Regions from separate parts of the Sanguibacter sp. A247 genome, predicted to be linked through region 1. Evidence: predicted binding sites of a transcription regulator. Region 1 holds the regulator's gene; the other holds the start of a gene.
The links. The regulator HrcA, encoded in region 1, represses chaperone genes, less so after heat shock. The targets are predictions, from matches to a motif close to TTNGCACTCGNNNNNNNCGAGTGCNAA.
Positions count from the first base shown of each region.

Region 1 (4,417 bases):
GCGAGGCCACCGCCTTCGAGGGCAATCTCTCGTGGCTCGTCTACCCCGCGGACGGCAGCGCCGACAACCCGGCCCAGCGCGGCGCGACGATGACGGGCGCCAACGGCGTCATCGGGCCCTTCTCGTTCGTCGTCGAGCTCGAGCCCGGGACGTGGGTCGTCCAGGTCTTCGAGGAGAGCGCGAAGGACGGCACCCCGCTGCGCCCCGTCGCCGTGACGTTCACGGTGTCCTGACGACGCTCCGCCCCAGGGTGCTCAGCCCCAGCGCCCCAGACGCTGCGCGAGCAGCGCAAGTGCCACCGGGCCGGCGGTCGACGTCCGCAGGACGTGAGGACCAAGCAGAACCGTCTGCGCCCCGGCGTCCTCAAGCTCCGTGAGCTCGTCGGACGCGATGCCGCCCTCAGGCCCGACGACGACAAGAACCTCCGCGCCCACACCCTCAGCCGGAAGGCTCGCCCCCGCGAGCGGCCGCTCGGCCGACTCGTGGAGAACCAGAACCGCACCCCCGGCCGCGACGACCGCGCGAGCGCGCGCGACGAGACCGGTCGTCGTCACCGACTCCTCAACGGGCGGGACGTGCGCGCGACGCGACTGCTTCGACGCCGTCCGCACCGTCGCGACCCAGCGGGCACGAGACTTGGCGGCACGGTCGCCACGCCACACGACGATCGACCGCGACGCCTGCCACGGGATCATCGCATCCGCACCGACCTCGGTCGCCGCCTCGACAGCCATCTCGTCGCGGTCGCCCTTGGCGAGCGCCTGGACGAGCACGAGCGCCGGGCACGCCACAGGCTCGCGGACGACCTCGTCGACCACGAGCCGCACCTGCGACTCGTGCACCGACTCGATCGTGCAGCGCGCTCGCACGCCCGCTCCGTCGACGACGTCGACCGCCTCGCCCGCGCGGCGCCGCTGGACGACACCCGCGTGACGCCCCTCAGGGCCGTCGAGCACGTAGTGGTCGCCCGCAACGAGACGATCGATTCCGGACGCCTCAGCGAGAAAGACGGGTGCGCTCATGGGCCCTGACCCTAGCCTCTTCCCGACGACGGCGACGCAGTCGCTCAGCGTCCGGCGAGCTTGTCCTTGAGCCGGCTCAGGACACTCGGGTGCGCGGCCGCAACCTTCGCCTCGGGACGTTCCTCACCGCGCAGCGACGCGAGCGCGCGCAGCAGCTCCGCCTGCTCCTCGTCGAGGTCGTGAGGAACCCGCACGTCGATGTGGACCGCGAGGTCGCCGCGGCCCCCGACGTGGAGGTGACCGATGCCGAGACCGTCGAGCGAGACGACATCACCCGGCTGCGTCCCGCGCGGAAGCGTGACATCACGCATGCCGTCGAGCGTCTCGAGCTCGATCGTCGTCCCCAGCGCAGCCGCCGTCATCGGGATCTCGAGCGTGCAGTGCAGGTCGTCACCGCGGCGGATGAAGACCGCGTGCTTGCGCTCCCGGATCTCGACGTACAGGTCGCCCGCGGGGCCACCGGCCGGACCGACCTCGCCCTGACCCGACATCTTGATGCGGGTGCCCGTGTCGACGCCCGCAGGGATGTCGATCGTCAGCGTCTGGCGCGTCCGCACACGACCTTCGCCCGCGCAGTCGACGCACGGCTCAGGGATCGTCGTGCCGTGCCCCTGGCACGCGGCGCACGGCTGGGTCGTCATGACCTGACCGAGGAACGAGCGGGCAACCCGCTGGACCGAACCACGGCCCTGGCACACGACACACGTCTGGACCGACGTTCCCGGGCGCGTGCACGCGCCACCGCACGTCGTGCAGACGCGCGCGGTGTCGACCGTGACCTCCTTGCGGGCCCCGAACGCGGCCTCCGCAAGGTCGATGTCGATGCGCAGGAGCGCATCTTGGCCGCGGCGCGTGCGCGGCACAGGCCCGCGCTGGGCCTGACCGCCGCCGAAGAACGTCTCGAAGATGTCCTGGAAGCCGAAGCCGCCCGCCTGGCCGCCTCCGGGTGACGATGGGTCGGTGCCCATGTCGTAGGACTGGCGCTTCTCGGTCGTGCCGAGCACCTCATAGGCGCGCGTGACGTCCTTGAAGCGATCGGCGCCCTCCTCACCGGCAACATCCGGGTGGAGCTCACGCGCCAGCTTGCGGTACGCCTTCTTGATCTGGTCCTGCGTCGCGTCGCGCGGCACACCGAGAATCTCGTAGTAGTCCGTCACAGGGGTTCTTCCTGATGGTGGGTGGAACGGTCAGGGGCGGCGGCTCGCGCCGACCCGGTCACGTCGTGATGATGCGGGTGAGGTAGCGCGCGACCGCACGCACCGCGGCGATCGTCTGCGGATAGTCCATGCGCGTCGGGCCGATCGAGCCAAGGAGCGCGACCGAGTCGCCCTCGGCGCCGTACCCCGTCGTCACGACCGACGTCTCGCTGAGCCCGACGTGCGGCATCTCATGGCCGATGCGCACGGCGACCCCCGAGGCGTCCTCGGTCATCTCCGTGAGGAGGCCGAGAAGCATGACCTCCTCCTCGAGCGCCTCGAGAACCGGCCGGAGCGCGTGCTCGAAGCGCATCCCGGTGCGGGCAAGGTTCGACGTGCCCGCGAGGACGATGCGCTCATCCGATTCCTGGCCGAGCGTGTGCACGAGAAGCTCTGAGATCTCGCGCAGCAAGGGCCGCTCGGACGCGACGAACTGCTCGGGAAGGGCCGCGAGCGCCGAAGTGACCTCGGGGAGCCGCCTGCCGAGGCAGGCCGCGTTGAGGCGGGCGCGCAACGTCGCGAGAGCGCCCTCGTCGACATCCGCGGCCAACTCGAGCGTGCGTTGGACGACGCGACCCGTGTCCGTGATGACGACGACGAGCAGCCGCGCCGGACCGGCGGGCACGAGCTCGATGTGGCGCAGACCCGAACGGCTGAGCGACGGGTACTGGACGACGGCGACCTGCTGCGTCAGGTGAGCGAGCAGCCGCGAGGCACGGATGATGACGTCGTCGAGGTCGACGGCGCCGTCGAGGAACGTCGTGATCGCACGACGCTCGGGCTGCGACAGCGGCTTGACCTCGGCGAGACGGTCGACGAAGAGGCGGTAGCCCTTGTCCGTCGGGACACGCCCGGCCGACGTGTGCGGCTGCGCGATGAGCCCCTCTTCCTCGAGAACCGCCATGTCGTTGCGGATCGTCGCGGGTGAGACGCCGAGGCGGTGCCGCTCAGCGAGGACCCGGGAACCCACTGGCTCGCGGGTCACGACGTAGTCCTCGACGATGGCCCGGAGCACGTCGAGGCGGCGGTCAGCTGCCGTTCCGTACGTCGACATCGTGCGCCTCCCCTCTCCTGGCTCCACCCCGGAGCGATTCGCACTCTCGGGCTTCGAGTGCCAATCCTACCCGCGACCACCGACAGTCCGTCAGCGACCCGCGCCACACACGCCGCTCCCCGCCTCCCCCGCGCGTCCGCCGTAGGGTGTCGGGGTGCACGACCGCTACGGATCCAATGTCCTCGGGGGCGACCCGACCGCCCACCACCGCCGTCGACCCGTGTCCCGACCTGTCGCCGCCGAGCGCGGCCTCGTCGTCGAGGAGGTGACGACCGGCTGGGTGGGCGCGGTCGTGCGAGTCGAGAAGTCCGGCGGCATGCACGTCGTCGAGCTCGAGGACTCCCGCGGACGGACCCGAACGTTCCCGCTCGGGCCCGGGTTCTGGATCGACGGGCAGCCCGTCCGGCTCGAAGCACCCGTGACCTCACGCGCCCCGCAGGCGCCCGCGCGGACGGCCTCGGGCTCGGTCGCCGTCCACGGCGGCCGCGCACGCGTCGCACGCGGCGCCCGGATCCTCGTCGAGGGTCGCCACGACGCCGAGCTCGTCGAGCGCGTGTGGGGCGACGACCTGCGCGTCGAGGGCGTCGTCGTCGAGCTGCTCGACGGGGTCGACAACCTCGCGGACTACCTCGCCGACTTCGCGCCGGACCGGTCACGTCGCATCGGCGTGCTCGTCGACCACCTCGTCCCCGGGTCCAAGGAGCAGCGCATCGCCGACGCGGTGCAGGCGCGCGCTCCGCGCGGAACCGTCAAGATCGTCGGGCACCCCTACGTCGACGTGTGGCAAGCGGTGAAGCCGGCCCGCGTCGGCCTCGACGCCTGGCCCCAGATTGACCGGTCGGTCGAGTGGAAGGTGGGGATCCTGCGGCATCTCGGCTGGCCGCACGCCGAGCAGGCTGACGTCGCGCAGGGCTGGAAGCGCATTCTGGGAACCGTGCGTTCCTGGACCGATCTCGAGCCCGAGCTCATCGGACGAGTCGAGGAGCTCATCGACTTCGTCACCGAGCCCGAGAGCTGACACACGCTGCTCGCGGTCCCACGACGACGCCGGCCCGGCACCCTCATGGGGTGCCGGGCCGACAGGGTCGTTCGACGTGTCAGGCGGGCTGCTCGCCCACGACACGGCGGTAGCAGAACGCCGTCGC
Region 1 covers NZ_JBQPRE010000004.1:156,402-160,818, reverse strand. The annotation lists gene ACTVCO_RS10855 (Gmad2 immunoglobulin-like domain-containing protein) at 1-233, shown strand, start outside; gene ACTVCO_RS10850 (16S rRNA (uracil(1498)-N(3))-methyltransferase) at 255-1,022, opposite strand; gene dnaJ (molecular chaperone DnaJ) at 1,067-2,179, opposite strand; gene hrcA (heat-inducible transcriptional repressor HrcA) at 2,238-3,272, opposite strand; gene ACTVCO_RS10835 (DUF3097 domain-containing protein) at 3,427-4,290, shown strand; gene ACTVCO_RS10830 (hypothetical protein) at 4,370-4,417, opposite strand, start outside.

Region 2 (4,417 bases), on a different contig from region 1:
CCTCTGTGGTCAGCCAGCCGCCTCGTGGTGGTCGAAGTCGGAGACGCCGCGGCGCCAGTAGCCGTCGACGTCGTGCTGGTCGCGGCCGAAGCCCATGCGACGCAAGTACCGGCGCACAGGCTTGATCGACTCGGCCTCGCCCGCGACCCAGACGAAGCCGTCACCCTCGGGCAGGTCGAGCGTCTGGACGGCGTCAGCGAGCAGCGAGCTCGTGCCGGGCTCGGCGCGGCCACGGAAGAGCCAGGTGATCTCGGCGCGTGCGGCGGTCGGCAGGTCGATGACGTTGCCGTCGTCCTGGGCCTCGACGACGACCGTGACGCGCGCGTCCGACCTCAGGGACTCGAGCCAGCGGGCAGCGGCGGGAAGTGCGGTCTCGTCGACCGCGAAGACGTACCAGGCGAAGTCGTCGGGGATCATGACCGAGCCGCGCGGCCCCAGCACTCCGACGCGGTCCCCGACCGCGGCCTTGCCGGCCCAGCGTCCCGCGGCGCCGTGCTCGTGGACGAGGAGGTCGATGTCGAGCGTTCCCGCCTCCGCGTCGACGCGACGGACCGTGTAGTCGCGGCTCGTGAGATGCCGCCCACCCACCCACCGGTCATCGACGACCTCGGGGAGCTCGGGCGTCGCTCCCGGCTCGTCGGGGAGGAAGAGCTTGACGTGGTCCTGCGGCGAGGAGGAGACGAAGTCGGCGAGGTCGTCCCCGGCCAGGCGGATGCGCACCATGCGCGCAGCCAGCTTCTCGACGCTCACGACGGTGAGGAGTCGTGAGCGGAGCGGATGGCGGACGCGCGTGATGGCTCGGGGATGGGACACGGTGACGGACATGGGACTCTCCAGGCTCGGTCACACGCTCATGTAAGGCGTGCCTAAGTGAGGCTACCCTTACTCCGCGCTGAGGGCCAGGTCATGCCACGCCACTCCACGGCGAAGGCCGCCGACCGGGCGCGAGCCCGGCCGACGGCCTTCACTGTCGTGAGGTGGAGGGTCAGAAGCCCATGCCACCCATGTCGTCGCCGCCGGCCGGCATGGCCGGAGCCTTCTCCGGCTTGTCGGCCACGACGGCCTCGGTCGTGAGGAAGAGCGCAGCGATCGACGCAGCGTTCTGCAGCGCGGAACGCGTCACCTTGACCGGGTCGTTGACGCCCGCGGCGAGGAGGTCCTCGTACTCACCGGTCGCGGCGTTGAGGCCGTGGCCCGACGGGAGCGAGCGCACGCGCTCCGCGACAACGCCACCCTCGAGGCCGGCGTTGACGGCGATCTGCTTGAGCGGCGCGTCGATCGCGCGCAGGACGATGCCCGCACCCGTCGCCTCGTCGCCCTCGAGCAGCTCGAGAACGGCAGCAGCCTTGGCACCGGCCTGGATGAGCGCGACGCCACCACCGGCGACGATGCCCTCCTCGACGGCAGCCTTCGCGTTGCGAACGGCGTCCTCGATGCGGTGCTTGCGCTCCTTGAGCTCAACCTCCGTGGCCGCACCCGCCTTGATGACGGCGACGCCGCCAGCGAGCTTGGCGAGGCGCTCCTGGAGCTTCTCGCGGTCGTAGTCCGAGTCCGACTTCTCGATCTCGGAGCGGATCTGGTTGACGCGGCCCGAGATCTGCTCGGCGTCGCCAGAGCCCTCGACGATCGTCGTCTCGTCCTTCGTCACGACGACCTTGCGGGCCGTGCCGAGAAGGTCGAGCGTCGCGGTCTCCAGCTTGAGGCCGACGGTCTCGGAGATGACCTGGCCACCCGTGAGGATGGCGATGTCCTGGAGGATCGCCTTGCGGCGGTCGCCAAAGCCCGGGGCCTTGACGGCGACGGACTTGAACGTGCCACGGATCTTGTTGAGCACGAGGGTCGCAAGAGCCTCGCCCTCGATGTCCTCGGCGATGATGAGGAGCGAACGGCCCTGCTTCATCACCTGGTCGAGGAGCGGGAGGAGGTCCTTGACGTTCGAGATCTTCGACTCGACGAGCAGGACGTACGGGTCCTCGAGAACAGCCTCCTGGCGCTCCGGGTCCGTCTCGAAGTAGCGCGCAAGGAAGCCCTTGTCGAAGCGCATGCCCTCGGTGAGCTCAAGCTCGAGGCCGAACGTGTTCGACTCCTCGACCGTGATGACGCCTTCCTTGCCGACCTTGTCGAGCGCCTCGGCGATGAGCTCGCCGATCGCGGTGTCGCCGGCCGAGATCGCAGCGGTCGCGGCGATCTCTTCCTTCGTCTCGATCTCCTTGGCGGCGGCGACGAGCTCGGCCGTGACGGCCTCGACGGCCTTCTCGATGCCGCGCTTGATCGCGATGGGGTTCGAGCCGGCCGCGACGTTGCGCAGGCCCTCGCGCACGAGCGCCTGGGCGAGAACGGTTGCGGTGGTGGTGCCGTCGCCTGCGACGTCGTCCGTCTTCTTGGCGACCTCCTTGACGAGCTCGGCGCCGATCTTCTCGAACGGCTCCTCGAGCTCGATCTCCTTGGCGATCGAGACGCCGTCGTTCGTGATCGTGGGGGCGCCCCACTTCTTGTCGAGGACGACGTTGCGGCCCTTCGGGCCGAGGGTGACCTTGACGGTGTCGGCGAGGACGTTGAGCCCGCGCTCCATACCGCGACGAGCCTCCTCGTTGAAGGCGATGATCTTTGCCATGGGGATGTGATCCTCCGCTTGTGGCGTGGTGGTCGGTCGGTGCCCGCGACGGACGGCCTGCGCCCCCTGCGTTCACGTCACGCCGACGGCCCGGACCTCACCTTGCGACCTGGGTGGGTCCACTCCTGCCCCGAGCGACGACTGTCACTCGAAGGTCGAGAGTGCTAACCCATTATTGGCACTCGACCCCCGCGAGTGCAAGGTGGTCGCGGCCTCGTCCGCGCAGAGCCGAACACGCCGTGCACGGTTGCGCGGCCTACCCCCGAGGGCCGAGCGCACCCGGCCGCACGCCCCGCCTCGCGAGGAGCGAGCGCGCAGCAAGATACCCGCCCATGCCGTGGACGCCCGGCCCCGGAGGGCTCGCAGCGGAACCCAGCAGGACGAGCCGTCCGCCCACCTCCCCGAGGAGGTGCGGGTCGGGGGCGAGCCGCGGCCGGGCGAGCATCTGCCACGCGGTCACGGCCCCGGTCGCGATGTCACCGCCGAGGAGGTTCTCGTCGTGCGCGGACAGGTGAGCCGCGGGCACGCAGCGCGTCGCAAGCACGCGGTCGCGCACGTCCGGCGCGTACCGCTCGACGTGCGCGAGGACGTCGTCCGTGACGTCACGTCCGGAGCCCGCCGGGACGTGCGCGTACGCCCAGACGACGCGAGCCGTGGGACGCGCGCTCCCGAAACGCGCCGGGTCCCACGGCGTGGGGTCGCCGAGGAGCACGACGGGGCGCTCCGCGTGCCGTCCGGCGCGCACGGCGGCCTGCGCGGCCCGCACGTCGTCGACGCTTCCGGCGACGTGGACGGTGCCCGCCTCCCGGGCACGTGCGTCGGCCCACGGCACGGGCCCGTCGAGCACGAGCTGGACCGCGGACGCGCCGGGCCCGCTGCGGAAGCGCCGCAGGGCGGCGCGCACGTGCCACGGCACGCGGTGCCCGACGATCCCGAGCGCGCGCGGAACCGACGTCGTGAGGAGCACGTCCGCCCCGGCCGGCAGGTCGCCCCACGACCTCACCCGACGGCCGGTCTCGACCTCGACGCCGTGCGCCCGCAGGTCGGTGAGCAGCGCGTCGACGATCGCGCGCGAGCCCCCGACGGGCACGGGCCAGCCACCCGCGTGCGCGAGCGCACCGAGCAGCAGCCCCGTCCCCGTGGCGGCGGGCGAGGACAGCGGTGCCATCGCATGGGCGGCGACGCCGGCGAGCAGCGCGCCCGCGCGCCCCTCGCGAGGCGCACGCACGAGCGCGTTCGCGAGCGCGGCCGCGGCACGGGCCTGACCCGGGCCGCCGAGCGCCGCACGACGGTCCCCGAGCAGGAGCCCCGCGAGCGCGTCCGGCCGTTCAGCGAGCGAGCCCACGCTGCGCCGCCAGGCGGCGCCATCGGGTCCGAGCTCGGCGACCGTCTGCTCGAGCGACCGGTGCGCGAGGACCGCCCCTCCCGGCAGGGGGTGCGCGTAGGACACCCGAGGGCTGACGAGCTGCACGCCGCGCGCGGCCAGGTCGAACCCGCGCAGGAACGGTGAGGCGAGGGCGAGCGGGTGGGTCGTCGAGCAGACGTCGTGCGGGAGCGCGGCGATCTGCTCGGCGTCGACGCCGCGGCGGACGACGAGCCAGTCGGTTCCGAGCGGGAGCGTCCGCGCTCCCCCACCGGCCGTAGCCTCCGCCTCGACGACCCGCACATGCAGCCCCGCCCGGACGAGCGTGACGGCTGCAGCGAGCCCGTTGGGGCCAGACCCCACGACGACGACGTCGACCATGCGCACCCCCTCGGACCCTCGGAACCTCCAGTATCGCGGGCACACCTCCGCGCGACCTC
Region 2 covers NZ_JBQPRE010000002.1:201,485-205,901, reverse strand. The annotation lists gene ACTVCO_RS05080 (siderophore-interacting protein) at 10-825, opposite strand; gene groL (chaperonin GroEL) at 986-2,614, opposite strand; gene ACTVCO_RS05070 (phytoene desaturase family protein) at 2,871-4,358, opposite strand.
Region 2: a site for HrcA is predicted at 2,790-2,816, ahead of groL (chaperonin GroEL). Genes of this name have one in related genera too.